One region of the Roseovarius sp. THAF9 genome, then DNA from elsewhere that is predicted to be linked to it. Evidence: riboswitches for the same ligand, from Rfam matches in the RefSeq annotation. Region 1 holds a riboswitch; the other holds the start of a gene.

What was found. A riboswitch is a leader RNA that binds a small molecule or an ion and turns the genes downstream of it on or off. The one in region 1 is predicted to bind cobalamin.
Region 2: linked by a shared signal. The riboswitch ahead of FIU86_RS11590 (hypothetical protein) and the one ahead of FIU86_RS02740 (DUF1636 domain-containing protein) in region 1 are both predicted to bind cobalamin.

Annotation. Positions count from the first base shown of each region.
Region 1 covers NZ_CP045404.1:547,035-554,960, reverse strand. Annotated here, with positions in the region: gene FIU86_RS02765 (propanediol utilization protein) at 1-409, shown strand, start outside; gene cbiB (adenosylcobinamide-phosphate synthase CbiB) at 406-1,341, shown strand; gene cobD (threonine-phosphate decarboxylase CobD) at 1,349-2,323, shown strand; gene FIU86_RS02750 (cobyric acid synthase) at 2,326-3,771, opposite strand; gene cobO (cob(I)yrinic acid a,c-diamide adenosyltransferase) at 3,836-4,459, opposite strand; cobalamin riboswitch at 4,493-4,693, shown strand; gene FIU86_RS02740 (DUF1636 domain-containing protein) at 4,770-5,147, shown strand; gene cobW (cobalamin biosynthesis protein CobW) at 5,144-6,196, shown strand; gene cobN (cobaltochelatase subunit CobN) at 6,200-7,926, shown strand, end outside.
Region 2 covers NZ_CP045404.1:2,325,821-2,333,746, forward strand. Annotated here, with positions in the region: gene FIU86_RS11580 (glycosyl hydrolase family 28-related protein) at 1-871, opposite strand, end outside; gene FIU86_RS11585 (Mrp/NBP35 family ATP-binding protein) at 1,103-2,167, opposite strand; gene FIU86_RS11590 (hypothetical protein) at 2,679-2,951, opposite strand; cobalamin riboswitch at 3,053-3,242, opposite strand; gene FIU86_RS11595 (fasciclin domain-containing protein) at 3,490-3,996, shown strand; gene FIU86_RS11600 (YebC/PmpR family DNA-binding transcriptional regulator) at 4,143-4,892, opposite strand; gene FIU86_RS11605 (VOC family protein) at 5,026-5,424, shown strand; gene FIU86_RS11610 (SLC13 family permease) at 5,424-7,196, shown strand; gene FIU86_RS11615 (lytic transglycosylase domain-containing protein) at 7,207-7,692, opposite strand; gene FIU86_RS11620 (hypothetical protein) at 7,913-7,926, shown strand, end outside.

The DNA of each region.
Region 1 (7,926 bases):
CTGGGCATCGCGGTCGGGCGAGGTTCTTAGAACGATGCCCGTCCCGCCTCGTGCCGCGATTCTTGGCGGTCTGTGGGGCGCACCCGTCTGCACGGACGCAGGGGATAACGCGTTCGATGACGTCTCCGACCTGACCGGCGCATGGGCCGCCGCCACCGAGGCACGGGATCTGCCCCGCGTCGCCGCCCTCGCCTCGGAGTCCGCGCGGCGCTGCACCGCGCGCCGCGGCCCGCGCGATCCGATGGCCGATCTCGCCCGCGATCTCGGTGCATTGGGCACGGTGCGCGCCCATACCGGATCTGCCCGGGGGCTGATCTTTGCGCCGGGAACCATCCCGCCGCACGGACCATCCGCCCTGCAGGAAGCAGGGCTCGAGACCATCCTCAGCTTCGAGACAGGCATCGCATGAGCTTCGCCCTGATGATGCTGGGTGCCCTCGCCCTCGACCTCGCCTTCGGCTGGCCCGATCGGCTCTATGCCCGTGTCGACCACCCGGTCACGTGGCTTGGCCGGGCGATTACAGCGGTCGAGCGCCGGCTGAACACCGGCTCCCGCCGCCGACGCCTGATGGCCGGTGCCGTGTTGGTCGTGGGGCTTACCCTGCTCGCCGCCCTTCCCGCCCTGCTCGTCCAGGCGTTTCTGCCAGATGGGTGGGCCGGCGCGCTGGTCGGTGCAGTGCTGGCCTGGCCGCTGGTCGCCATGCGTTCCATGCACGCGCATGTGGCTGCCGTCGCACAGCCGCTGGCCGCGGGGGATACACCAGCTGCCCGTCACGCCGTCAGCATGATCGTCGGGCGCGACCCGTCCCAACTCGACCCGCCAGCCATCGCGAGGGCAGCTACGGAAAGCCTTGCCGAGAACACCTCCGATGGCATCATCGCCCCGGTCTTCTGGGGTGTGGTTCTGGGCCTGCCCGGCATCGCCGCCTACAAGGCCATCAACACGATGGACTCCATGATCGGCCACCGCAACGACCGGTTCGAGGCGTTCGGCAAAGCCGCCGCCCGGCTGGACGATCTCGTCAACTGGCTTCCCGCCCGCCTGACCGGCATCTTCTTCGCACTGGCCTCGGAAGCGTTCTTTCACACACTTCACGTGATGCAGCAGGACGCGCCCGGGCACCGGTCCCCGAATGCGGGCTGGCCCGAGGCCGCGATGGCCGGTGCCCTGAACGTCCGACTTTCCGGGCCTCGCATTTATGACGGTCGTGCCAACGACGAGCCCTGGTTGAATGGCGCCGCCCCCGATCCGGCCCCCGAAGATCTGGTGCGCGCCTTGTCGCTCTACCGTCGCGCGATGGCGCTATGCGCCCTTGCGCTGGCCGGTCTTGCGCTGCTCTAAGGGCATCATGACGGAAGTCCGAGATCACGGCGGCAATTTGGACGCCGCCATTGCCAGGCTGGGCGGCGACCCCGCCGACTGGCTCGACCTGTCGACGGGCATCAATCCCGAACCCTACCCTGTGCCGCCGATCTCTGGCGACGCCTGGGCGGTTCTGCCGCGCAAGTCAGACCTGGCGCGGTTGCGCGATGCAGCGGCCAGCGCCTACGCAACGTCCCTGCGCGTCATCCCGATGAATGGTGCACAAGGTGCGATCCAGCTGGTGCCGAGGCTGGCCCAACCGGGCCGCGCCGCCATCATGGCCCCCACCTACAACGAACACGGCGCCGCCCTTCGAACCTGCGGCTGGCAGGTCGAAGAGGTCGCATCGGCAGACGGCCTGTGGGGTGCGGACCTTGCGGTGGTAGTCAACCCCAACAACCCGGACGGCCGCCGCGCCGCGCCCGAGGCATTAATCGACCTCGCCGCCGGTGTTGGGCTGCTGATCGTCGACGAAAGCTTTGTCGATCCCGAGCCCCACCTGTCCATCGGCTCCAGAGACTGTCCCGCCAATTGCGTCGTCCTGCGGTCCTTCGGCAAGTTCTACGGTCTGGCGGGCCTGCGACTCGGTTTCGCCCTCGCCTCGGGGGCCGTCGCCGACCATCTTGCCGATCTGGCGGGCCCCTGGCCCGTCTCCGGCCCCGCCATCGAGATTGCATGCGCGGCGCTGGCAGACAACGAGTGGCAGGCGCGCGCGGTCGAAAGGCTGACCCAAGACGCCGCGCGGCTCGATTCCCTGGCTTCCGACGCCGGCTGGACACTGGTCGGGGGCACCCCGCTCTTCCGCACCTACGACGTGGCCGAGGCCCACAGGGCACAAGAATCCCTTGCGATCAACAGGGTGTGGTCCCGCATCTTCCCCTATTCGGACCGCTGGCTACGCCTCGGCTTGCCACCACAGACCCGCTGGCAGCAACTGGAAGAAGCGATCGGCGCCGCCTGATTTCATCTGGCGAGCGCCAAAAGGCCCCCGACATCCAGATGCGCCTCAAGATGTGCAGCCAGGGCATCCAGCGTGCGCTCCACCGTCGCCCGGTATCCCAGATCCGAGGCGTCGGCCCCGTTCGATGCAAGCCAGGCCGCACGGAACCTGTCATCCCCGAACATCCCGTGCAGATAGCTGCCCGCCACGCGACCATCGGCAGACACCGCCCCCTCGGCCACGCCAGCCACCCGGGCGAAGGGCCGCGCGCGGTCCGGGCCGTCGCTGCGACCGATATGGATCTCGTACCCGGCAAACGGCAGGTCCAGTCCCACGTGGTGCGCTTCGACCTGGGCCAGGCTCTTGTCGCCCCCCATGACCGTTTCGATGTCCAGCAGTCCAAGCCCCGGCGTATCCCCCGGCGGCCCCTCGATCCCCGCCGGGTCCGAGACAGTTCGCCCCAGCATCTGGTAGCCGCCGCAAATGCCCAGCACCCTGCCGCCGCGACGGTGATGCGCCAAAAGGTCGATGTCCCATCCCTGCCGGCGCAGGAAGTCGAGGTCGCCGCGCGTCGATTTCGAACCGGGAATGATAACCAGATCCGCATCCACTGGCAGCACCTGCCCCTGTTGCAGCATCGTGACCCGCACGCCCGACTCCTGCGTCAACGGGTCGAGATCATCGAAATTCGCGATCCGCGACAATTGCAGGCAGACGATGTGAAACGCGCCCTGAACCGGGCTGTCGGCGATGTCCAGCGCGTCCTCCGCCGGCAACCGCCACGCCTCGGGAAACCACGGCGCCACGCCATAGCCGCGCCAGCCGGTGCGCGCCTCGATCTCCCGGTATCCATCTTCGAACAGCGCCGGATCACCGCGGAACTTGTTGATGAGAAAGCCACCGATACGCGCCGCATCCGCCTCTGGCAGGACCGCCTGCGTGCCTATGATCTGCGCGATGACGCCGCCGCGGTCGATATCGCCACACAGAACCACTGGCACATCCGCTGCCGCGGCAAAGCCCATGTTCGCAATGTCGCCCTTGCGCAGGTTGATCTCGGCCGGCGAGCCTGCGCCCTCGACGATCACAAGGTCATGCCGGGCCCGCAAACGGGCAAAACTGTCCTGCACCGCTGCCAGAAGCGTCGGCTTCAGCCCGGAATACTCCGACGCCTTGGCCGTGGTCAGACGCTTGCCCTGCACGATCACCTGGGCGCCAACATCCGTTTCCGGCTTCAGCAGAACCGGGTTCATATCGGTGTGCAGCGCCACCCCGCAGGCCATCGCCTGCAACGCCTGCGCACGGCCAATTTCGCCACCGTTCGCCGTCACCGCGGCATTGTTCGACATGTTCTGCGGCTTGAACGGGGCCACGCTCAAGCCCCGCTGCCGCGCTGCCCGGCACAGGCCCGCCACCAGCATCGACTTGCCAACGTTCGATCCCGTGCCCTGGATCATTATCGCGGGCATGGACGGCTCCTTTCACCCGGTATCATCGCCGGGCGCTTCGTCCCGACGACAAGGACACGGCACATCAGAACTCGACACCCTTCTGGGCCTTGATCCCGTCCCGGAACGGATGCTTCACCAGGCTCATCTCGGTTACAAGGTCGGCGGCCTCGATCAGTTCGGGTTTCGCGTTGCGCCCCGTCAGGCACACATGCGTCATCGCAGGTTTTTCGTGCAACAGGAAATCCACGACCTCGTCGATGTCGATATAGTCATAGCGCAGCGCGATGTTGATCTCGTCCAGCAGCACGAACTTCATCTCAGGGTCGCGAATCTGCTCTTTCGCGATGTTCCAGCCGTTCTGCGCGGCGGCGATGTCGCGCTCCCGGTCCTGCGTCTCCCAGGTAAACCCTTCACCCGAAATGAAGAACCGGCATTCTTCCGCGAACCGGTTGCGCAGCATCTCGGCCTCGCCGGTCACCCAGTTGCCCTTGATAAACTGCACCACTGCGCAGGGCATCCCGTGCGCGATACAGCGCAGAATCATCCCGAACCCCGAGGACGATTTGCCTTTGCCCGGTCCGGTATGGACCATGATCAGGCCTTTCTCCTCGGTCTTGTCCTCCATCATGCGGTCGCGCGCGGCCTTTATCTTCTTCATCTTCTCGTTGTGGCGGGCAGTCTTTTCCGCTTCGGACGGGTCGGACATGGGACGTCTCCTTGACACAAGGTGGGTTTTCACAGCATGTCGCACCGTGTTGGTGCCTGTGTAAACAGGTGAAAAGGGAATGTGCAGCGCATCGCGCCAGGCACAGCCGCCCCCGCGACCGTGAACCGGGAAGGTTTCCACCGCCACTGGCGCAATGCCGGGAAGGCCGGAAACCGTGGGCCGATGGGCCCGAAACCGCAAGCCGGGAGACCTGCCAACAAGAAGGAAAAGACGGACCGGACGGGGTGTGCCGGGCTCGGATGGGTGGCCACCCGCCACCCCCGTGCGCACCCCCGATAGTGGAGGACACATGAGCACGCCCATCGAGCTGCTGATCTGCATCAAGTGCCGCAAGGGGCAGGAAATCCCCGAGGACGAGCGCCGTCCCGGCCAGCGCCTCTATGAGGAGGTCACGGCGCGTGCGCTGCCCGATGGCGTCACCGTGACTCCCGTCGAATGCCTGCAAAATTGCGACTCCGGCTGCACCGCCGCCATGCGCGGCGGCGAACGCTGGACCTATTTGTACGGAAATCTCGACGAAACGTCGCATCCCGACATGCTGCTTGAAGGCGCGGTCCTCTATCAACAGACCGAGGACGGGCTGATCCCATGGCGCCAGCGCCCCGAACACTTCAAGCGCAACTGCGTTGCGCGCATCCCACCCCTGACTGCAAAGGCTGACCAATGACCGATCTTGCAAAACTTCCCGTCACTGTCATCACGGGCTTTCTGGGCTCCGGCAAGACGACGCTGGTGCGCCACCTGATGCAGAACCCCGGCGGCCGCCGTCTGGCTGTGGTGGTCAACGAATTCGGCGATGTCGGCGTCGATGGCGACATCCTGAAAAGCTGCGCCATCCCCGATTGCCCGGCGGAAAACATCATGGAACTGGCCAATGGTTGCATCTGCTGTACCGTGGCCGACGATTTCATCCCGACGATCGAGGCATTGATGGCGCTCGACCCGCGCCCCGATCACATCCTGATCGAAACCAGTGGCCTCGCCCTGCCCAAACCTCTGCTCAAGGCGTTCGACTGGCCCGATATCCGCTCGAAGATCACCGTCGACGGCGTCATCGCGCTCGCCGATGCCGAGGCCGTCGCGGCGGGCCGGTTTGCCCCCGATGTGGCCAGGGTTGACGCCCAGCGCCTGGCGGATGACAGCATCGACCATGAAACCCCGCTCTCGGAAGTGTTCGAGGACCAGATCTCCTGCGCCGACATCATCCTGCTGACCAAGCCCGATCTTGCCGGCCCCGACGGCGTGGCGCGGGCGAAAGAGGTGATCGCCGCCGAAGCCCCCCGCCCCCTGCCCGTGGTCGAGGTCGCCGAGGGCGTCGTCGATCCCCGCGTGATCCTTGGGCTGGAAGCCGCCGCCGAGAATGACATGGACGCCCGCCCCAGCCACCACGACGATCACGACGACCACGAGCATGACGATTTCGAATCCATCGTTGTCGAAATCCCCGAACTGGCTGATCCTTCCGATCTGGTCAGCCGCATCGAAGATATGGCCAACAACCAGAACATCCTGCGCGTCAAGGGCTATGCCAGCGTCGCCGGCAAGCCGATGCGCCTTTTGGCGCAAGCCGTGGGCGCGCGCGTGCGCCATCAATACGACCGCCCGTGGAAACCGGACGAGGCCCGCCGCGGGCGTCTCGTCGTCATCGCCGAGCATGACGACGTGAATGTCGACGCAATCCGCGCCGTGCTGGCTCCGGCCGAGGCCGCCGAGTAACCGATGCACGTCGTCTTCCGCGAAAGCCACGGTCTGGAAGAAACCGACACCCCGACCGACCTGGGCCAAAGCCCGGCGGACCTGGTGGTGCTGTCTTTTTCCGACAGTGACCTTGGCGCCTTCGCGGAAGGCTGGCATCGGCGGCGCGACGGCCTGCCCGGCCTGCGCTTGGCCAATCTCACCGCCCTGCGCCACCCGCTGTCGGTCGACACCTATGTCGAACAGACGCTGACCGGCGCCAAGGGTATCCTGATCCGGCTGATCGGCGGGGTGCCCTACTGGGAATACGGGCTTCAACAGGTCCTGGCGTTGGCGCAGGAAAAAGGCATCGCGCTTGCTGTCCTGCCCGCCGACGGCCGGCCCGACCCCCGGCTTGACGCCTATTCCACCCTGCCCGTATCGACCCTGCGGCGCCTTGCTGAGCTTTGCGACAACGGCGGCAGCATCGCGGCCCAGGCCGCGCTTCAGCAGCTGGCGCTCGCCGCCGGCCTCTATGCCGCGCCGGTGCGCGGGGCCAAGGTGCTGCCCATGGTCGGCGCCTGGACGCCCGAGCACGGTGCCTGCTGCCCGCTCTCCGACCTGCCCGTCACGCAGACACGCATCCTGATCGTCTTCTACCGCTCCTACGTGGTGGCCGCAGACCTTGCCCCGATCGAGGCGCTGATGCGCGCCTTTCAGGCGCGGGGCCACCATGTTCGCGCACTCTTCACCCCATCGCTCAAGGCCCCTGAGGCGGCGGGCTGGTTGCGCCGGCAGGTGCAGGCCTACGGCCCCCACGCCATCGTCAACGCCACCGCCTTTTCCGGCAAGGGCGACGACGGCACGTCACCACTCGACGCCGGCAACGTCCCGGTCTTTCAGGCCGCGCTGGCCACCTCCACCCGCGACGCCTGGGACGGCTCCGAGCGCGGCCTTTCGCCCGCCGACCTTGCAATGCATGTCGTTCTGCCCGAGGTCGACGGTCGCCTGACCGGCGGAACGGTCTCTTTCAAGGAGCCCGGCGTGCGCGATCCCGATCTGGAGTTTTCCCGCTTCGCGCATCGGGCAGAGCCGGAGCTGACCGCAGCACTGGCGGCACGGGTTCAAGGCTGGCTCGACCTCGCCGCCAAGCCAGTCGCGTCGCGTCGCCCGGCGATCATCCTCTCGACCTATCCGGGCAAGGACTGGCAGATGGGGCACGCCGTGGGTCTCGACGCCCCCGCCTCGGCCCGTGCCATCCTGTCGGACCTGCGCGACGCGGGCTACACGCTGGACGCGACACCGGCAGAACTTGAGGACCGCCTGCTGGCGCGCGACATGCGCCTGTCGCTTGCGGACTACAAGACGCTGTTGGCGCGGCTCCCTTCCACTCTGCGCGAGGACCTCTACCTGGCGTGGGGACGACCCCAAGATGATGCCGATGCCGAGGACGGGGAATTCCGGTTTGCCGCCCTGCGCCTCGGCAACGCCACCGTCGCGCTGCAACCAGAACGTGGGACGCTCAAGACCCGCGACGACGACTACCACGACCTTTCCCGCGTGCCCCGCCACGCCTATGTCGCCTTCTACCTCTGGCTCCAGACCCAAACCGACGCGCTCCTTCACATCGGCGCGCATGGCACGCTTGAATGGCTGCCGGGCAAGGCCGTCGCACTGTCGCCCGCCTGCTGGCCCGAGGCGCTGACCGGCGCGCTTCCCGTCATCTATCCTTTCATCGTCAACGACCCCGGCGAGGCCGCTCAGGCCAAGCG
Region 2 (7,926 bases), 1.8 Mb from region 1:
CGACATGACCCGGGTTGTTCAGCAGCGCCTGGTAGGCCTTTTTGAACGCCATCTCTGTATCGCCACCGAAGGCGTCCACGTACTTGGAAAAGTCGAAATCGTTAACCAGCTCGAAAATCTTGTCGACGGGCATGGTGACCTCGCCCTCGAACTCGACCTTGCTTTGTACGGTCAGGCTGTCGCCGAGAAAATAGGTCCCGGCAGGCACCAGAACAGTCCGTCCGCTCGCCGCCGCATCAGCGGCCTCGAAGGCGGGCAGGTCATTGGTGCTGCCATCGCCTTTCGCGCCGTAATCCCGTACGTCCACCAGCCCGACCAAATCGCGCAGGAAGATACTGGTCACATCCTCGATCCGGATGTCGTCGATCCGCACCACGCCACCGTTGGGGCCCGTCAGGTCGATGCCGAAATGACCGTACAGGGGCTCTGTGCCCCAGACCATGTCAACTCCACCGCGGTCGCCGCTACCGACAATAGCCGTGACCTCGACCACCTCACCATAATTCGTCAGCGCCACGCTCGGGCCGGTCTCGACCAGACCGTTGACATGGGCGCCGCCCGCACCGCCGGCCCAGGCCGCAATGCGTACGTTGGGCAAGTTCCCGGCAATTGCCTTCACCCGCGCGGTGATCTGCAGGTAGCAGCCCGGCAGGATCGGCGTCTCGCCCATGTACCGCAGTTTCTGAACGCTTTGGGTTTTCTGTAACTCCAGCGCCCCGCCGAAATCCTGATCGGCGGGCACGAAGGCGGCGTTGGCCGCCCCATCATATGTGTCGGACCCGGGCGTGCCGTTCCCGCTCGACCAGACATCCAGCCCGTTCGCATAGGCCGGCGGCATAAAGGTGATGCCATCGGTAATTGCCTTGTTCATGAATTTCCCTTTCCGCGCCAGGGGCATCGGTCCCCTGCCGTCACGTGATTGCCAGCCATGGGCGCGAACCGGTGCGCACCCGGGATTCGGGAAATATCAACGGGGTGTTAAAGGTACCTCAGGACACCGTGACGGTGCCCGAGCTTTGCCGGCTATGCCAATAGCGATATGAACAGCGCGTAGGGTGGCTGAAAACCCACCGTCTTGGCTTCCTTTAGGGTCGAATAGCGCCTACGCCATCCCGCCCTGCACCAACCGGTCCGCCAACCGCGCATAGGCCTCCGACACCGCACCGTCCTCCAGCGCCACGGGCCGCCCGGCATCGCCGCCCAGCCGTGTGTCGAGGTCGATCGGCAACGCTCCCAACAGCGGCAGTTCCAACCTCTCGGCCTCCTGCGCCACGCCGCCATGGCCGAAAATCGCCGCCTCGTATCCGCATTGCGGGCAATGGAACATCGACATGTTCTCGATCAGCCCCAGCACCGGCGTCTTCAGCGTGTTGAACATGTCAATCGCCTTGCGCGCATCCAAAAGCGCCACATCCTGCGGCGTCGAGACAACCAGCGCGCCCGTGGGTGCCGCCCGCTGGCACAGGGTCAGTTGCACGTCCCCCGTCCCCGGCGGCAGGTCGACCAGCAGCACGTCCAACTCGCCCCAGTCCACCTGGCTTATCATCTGCTGCAAAGCCCCCATCAGCATCGGCCCCCGCCAGACAACGGCGCGGTCCTCTTCGATCATCAGGCCGATGGACATCATCTTGACGCCATGTGCCTCCAGCGGCGTCAGGATCTTGCCGTCCGGGCTGCTCGCCCGCCCGGTCACGCCCATCATCCGCGGCAGGCTCGGCCCGTGGATGTCACCGTCTAGCAAGCCCGCGCGCCGTCCCGCCTGGGCCAATGCCACCGCCAGGTTCGACGCCACGGTCGACTTGCCCACGCCGCCCTTCCCGGACGCCACCGCCAGGATCGACTTCACCCCGCCCGGCCGGATCGACGCGTTTCCGCCCTCCGGATGCCGCCCCACCTTCAACGACGGGGCCGGGGTCTCGGGTGCCTGCGCGGTCAGCGCCACCTGCGCCGAGGTCACTCCCTCGACCGACAGCGCCGCGCGCTCGGTGGCGGCTCTCAGGGGCTCCATGTGACGTGCCATCTCGGCACTGGGCGCCTCCAACACGAATCGCACTTCGCTGCCTTCGAGTCGCATCGCACGCACCATGTCGCGTGAAATCACGGTACCACCGTCCGGTAATTCCAGCCGTTCCAGTTCCTGGCGCACTTTGTCGAGTATTTCCGTCATGCCCTGTCTCCATGCATCTGTGGCGTCGAAAGTGGCATTTCTGAAAGCGGGTACAACCCCCGTTTCAACGCCGCACAAAAAACCGGCAAATCGATGATATCACACGCAAAATATAAACTATTCTTCTATGCGTTTCCTGCATAGCTGCGTTGCAGCAAAACCCATTGTGCACGCGCAGCATATCGCTATCTTTAACTCAACAGCGAACGAAACGGCCACCGCGCCAAACGCTCGCTAAAACAATCAGGTGCTTCTCCTCCCGTTTGGCACCTGTTCGGGATACCGCCTCTCCTCCCTTGTGCGGTCCCGGCAAGACCTGGGCTCAGAACGGGTCCAACTGTAACGAACGGTCCCTTCCTCCTCCCTGGGACCCGACGTAAAGAACGGCGGCGCCTCTCCTCCTCCCTGGCGTCGCCGTTTTTTCTTTTCCGTGACACCATTCATTCATCTTCCAGACACCCGAACCGGATGTGTCCCGCCGCATGTGACGAGGGGGCCAAGTTCCATGGGCTCAGTGCACAAGCCGGGACGCCCGCCCGCGCCGGCCGCGTGCCATCGGGACAGCGTACCGCGCCTCTTCCAGGAAATCGACGAAGGCACGCGCCGCTGCACTTCCCGGGTTCTGCATCACTGGCTCGGCCAGCGCCTCACGCACCGCGTGCGCGGTGACGGTCCCCGGATAGGCGAAGACCCATTCCAGAAACCCAAGCCGTGCCACGGCCTTAGCCTCTGCGCCGGTGGCGCCGCTGCGCTCCAGTCCATCCATGATCGGTGTCAGGTTCATATCTTCTGCTCTTCCTCTGGCCACACCCCGGGCCGGACTGGGGCGAAGGAAGGCCGCGCGAGAACCGCTTTTCGGTCCACCGCCCGCACCGCCCCCCGCGATTCGACGTTCACCCCAAGGGCTGGTTTCCGGGCTTGGCGGGGGTGCGGATACGCGCGCCTTCCCGGGGCATGACGCCCCAGTGGCCATCTGCGGTATCCCCCATCCTTACCGTTGCGGGGGCAGCGCCGGACTTGCACCGGCTTCCCAATTCTCCACGACTTTCGTGGCACCTTCGGGACCTTCATCTTGCCGCCAACCGGCCTCTGACGCAACCCGCGATTGCGACCATGAACCGCCTGCCGCCGACACCTGCATCCGGCCAGCACCTCGACCCGCTCGGGGTGCCTGTGAAACTGCGCCGCCGGTCTATGGGCGAGCTTTGACAAAAAAGTGAACCGATCCACGTCTGATGCGTAAAACAGAGTGTTTTCACGAGTTATTAGACACCCGGCCCTTGTACCAACTGCCCCGGGAATGAAACGACGGAGAATTTATAATGCAAAGACGCTTCCTTCTCACCGGCGCTCCGGCGCTGCTTCTGACCACCGGCCTGCTTGCAGGCTGTGCGCAGGACCAGGGCACGCCCGATATCGTCGACATCGCGTCGAACGATGGGCGCTTCACCACGCTGGTCGCCGCCCTGCAAGCCGCCGACCTCGTTGATACACTCAAGGGCCCCGGCCCCTTCACCGTTTTCGCGCCCTCCGACGCCGCCTTCGCGGCCCTGCCCGCCGGCACGGTCGACACGCTGCTCCTGCCCGAGAACAAGGACCAGCTGGCCTCGATCCTGACCTATCACGTCGTACCGGGGGCCATCACTTCGGATCAGGTGATCGGCGAGCGCCTCAGCGTCGGCACGGTGCAAGGCAGCAATGTGACCGTCGACGGCCGCACGCGCAAATACGGCGCCGCCGTGCGGGTCAACGATGCAAACGTGACGCAGGCCGATATCATTGCGTCCAACGGCGTGATCCACGTGATCGATAAGGTGCTGATGCCTTAAGGTACAGCGTTACCGCGGTATTAAGGTACAGCGTTACCGCGGTATCAAGGTAGAGTATGTCGCTAAATCGCGCATTGCTAAACCGCAGCAAAGCAAAAAACGGCGCCCCCTAGGGGACGCCGCATCAATCGGCCAAGCACGTGGCTTCACTCCGCCGCCAGCTGCTCCATCACTTCATCGCTGGCCTCGAAATTCGTCGTGACGTTCTGCACGTCATCGTCATCCTCCAGCGCGTCGATCAACCTCATCAGCTTCTGCATCGCTTCCAAATCCAACTCAGTCGTGGTCGTGGGTCGCCAGACCAGCTTGGTCTCGTCACTCTCGCCCAGCTCCGCCTCCAGCACGGTGCTGACGTCGTTCAGGTCGGTATCCGCACACCAGATCACGTGCCCGTCCTCGCCCGATTCCACATCCTCGGCGCCGGCCTCGATCGCGGCCATCATCACCGTGTCGGCGTCGCCCACATCCGCCGGGTAGGTGACCTGCCCCTTGCGTTCGAACATGAACCCGACAGACCCCGTCTCGCCCAGATTCCCGCCGTGCTTGGTAAAGGTCGAGCGGACCGTGCTGGCTGTACGGTTGCGGTTGTCGGTCATCGCCTCGACAATCACCGCCACGCCGTTGGGGCCATAGCCCTCATAGCGGATTTCCTCGTAATCCTCACCATCACCCGCGACCGATTTCTTGATCGCCCGATCGATATTGTCGTTCGGCATCGACTGCGACTTGGCCTGTTTGACGGCCAAACGCAGGCGCGGGTTCTTGTCTGGATCCGGGTCGCCCATCTTGGCGGCGATGGTGATCTCCTTGGACAGCTTCGAGAACAGCTTGGCCCGCTGGGCATCCTGACGGCCCTTGCGGTGCTGAATATTGGCCCATTTCGAGTGGCCGGCCATGACGTGCCTCCAATGACATGCGAGAAGTTCTCGCTTCTATAAATCACCCGTAGGCCCCTGTGCAATCCCGGCAATCGCATGTTGCGCGTGGGCACGTTGCGTTTACGCTGGCCCCAGCAAAAAGGAGAGGCCAATGCCCGGTATCGTCGACATCACGCCCTTCGTCTTCACGCGCGACCTCGCGGCCTCTTGCGAGTTCTTCGAAAGTCTCGGCTTTGCGCCCGGCCTCGTGCAGCCAGATCTGGGCTACGCCTACTGCACCGGGCACGGCCACGCTCTGCGCGTGCTGCAAGTAAGCCCCGAGGCCGAGATCGGCGAACAGATGATCTATCTGGACGTGGACGATATCGACGCATTCTACGACGAACTGCGGCCGGTCCTCGACGACATGCCCGAGGCCCGGGTCCGCCCGCCCTTCAATCAGGACTACGGCCAGCGCGAATTTCACGTCAAGGATCCCGACAATTGCCTGCTGCTCTTCGGCTCCCGCATCATGCGCGCGACGGACATTCCCGGGCAACGCCGAAACTGATGACCCAGGACCAGATCATCCTCTTCGCGCTCTTCGGGGGCGTTTTCGCCCTGCTGCTCTGGGGCCGCTACCGCTACGATATCGTCGCGTTCGGCGCGCTGATGCTGGGCGTGGTGCTGGGTGTCGTGCCCACCGATCAGGCCTTTGCCGGCTTCGGTCACCCGGCAACCATCATCGTGGCCCTCGTGCTCGTTGTCTCCGCCGGTCTGGTGCGCTCCGGTGCGGTTTTCCTCATCACCCGCACGCTGGTCGACAGCTCACGCAGCCTCGGGGCGCATATCACCATCATGGGCGGCATCGGCGGCGTTCTCTCGGCCTTCATGAACAACGTCGCGGCACTGGCCCTGCTTATGCCCGTCGATGTCCAAACCGCCCGCAAGGCCAAGCGCTCTCCGGGCCTCAGCCTCATGCCGCTTTCCTTCGCCACCATTCTCGGCGGCATGGTCACACTGATCGGAACGCCCCCCAACATCATCATCGCTGGCATCCGCGAGGACGCCTTGGGGCAACCTTACTCCATGTTCGACTTTGCCCCCGTCGGCGCCGTCACAGCGCTTGCCGGTCTTGTCTTCGTCGCCCTCATCGGCTGGCGCCTCATCCCGGCCCGCGAAGACAGCGGCCTTCACGCTGCCGAACTGGCCGATTACCTGGCCGAGCTGACCATCCCCGAGGACAGCGCCCATATCGGCAAGCGCCTCGCAGAGTTGCAGGAGGATGCCGACAGCAACGACGTCGCCCTTCTCGGCGTGATGCGCGACGGCAAGCGCCGCTATGGCCGAGCCCGCAACACCATCCTGCAAGCCGGCGACGCGCTGGTGATCGAGGCCACGCCCGACGCGCTGGATGAGTTTCGATCCGCGCTGTCTCTCGCCTTCTCTGACTCCAAGCGCGAGGACAAGGTCCGCGCCGCCGGCGACGGGCTCGACATGATCGAGGTCGTGGTCCCCCGCGACGCTCGCATCGCCGGCCGCACGGCCCAGTCCGTGGGTCTCAACTGGCGCCAGCGCTCCGTGCTGATGGGTATCTCCCGCCGTGGCCGCCAGATCCGCGAACAGGTTCGCAAGACCACGATCCAGCCGGGTGATATCCTGCTCCTGCTGGTCCCGCACGAAACCGGCTCGGACGTGACCGAGTGGCTGGGCTGCCTGCCGCTGGCCGAACGCGGGCTGAAAGTGACCCAGGACCGCAAGACATGGGCCGCCATCGGCATCTTTGGCGCCGCCGTCGCCGCGGCCAGTTTCGGCCTGCTCTATCTTCCTATCGCGCTCGGGCTGGTGGTCATGGCCTACGTGCTGACCCGCATCGTCCCGCCGTCGGAGCTCTACACCCATATCGAATGGCCCGTGGTGGTCCTGCTTGGCTCGATGATCCCCCTCGGCGCCGCGTTCGAAGAGGCCGGCGGCACCGCGCTGCTCGCGGGCGGCCTCGTCGACCTGACGGCAGGCTTTCCCGCCTGGGCGATCCTGACTGTGCTGATGGTCGTCACGATGACGCTCTCGGACGTGCTCAACAACACCGCCACCACCATCGTCGCGGCCCCCGTTGGCATTCAGATGGCAAACACGCTCGACGTCTCGCCCGACCCGTTCCTGATGGCCGTCGCGGTGGCCGCGTCCTCCGCCTATCTCACGCCCATCGGCCACAAGAACAACACGCTGATCCTCGGCCCCGGCGGCTATGCCTTCGGGGATTACTGGCGCATGGGCCTGCCCTTGGAGATCATCGTGGTCGCCGTTTCCGTGCCGGCCATCCTGGTTTTCTGGCCGCTTTAGACGCCCGGCTTCAGCGGCAATGCCGCGCGATCTCGCGCTCGCGCAGGCCGGTCTCGACCAGCAGGCACTTGTCCCGCGCCGCATAGTAATAGCCCCGCGCGTACCACATCACCGCGTCAGGCTCGCTACCTTCCGACACCAGCCACGCGCCGCGCAGGTATTTCACCGCGTATTTCAGGTTGGTCTCCGGGTTTAGCAGGTCACTCGCCTGCCCCTGAAATCCCATGCCGCGCGCCGTGGCGGGCAGGATCTGCATCATCCCCCAGTAGGGGCCATTGCGCGCCTTGGGGCGGTAATCACTCTCGCGCTGCACCACCCGGTGCACCAGCGACCGCGGCACTTCGTAAGTGTCGGCATACTGGTTGATCAGCGCCCGGATCTGCGGCGTCTCGTTGGGATAAAGCGGCGGGTTGTGCGCCGCCGGCGGCTCCGGCGCCTCTTTCGCGCTGCATCCCGCAATCGCGCACACCAACGTAAAGGTCATCAAACGCCGCATCAGAAAATCCCCCGGTTTTTCGGTCTTTTTTCCCAAGCCCCGGTCTCTGGCAAGCTTCCAGATATCTGACGCGCGAGAATCCGCCATTTATATTTGCGCCGCCCACTTGCAAACCACGCGGCCCATCCCATTTCACCGCCATCCGGGTGCGAGGCTCCGCCCGGCGGCTGCAAGGCGCGGGGTCGCGCCAAGAGTGCTTTCCTCCCCCTGGATCAACCCCATGCGCATCATCAC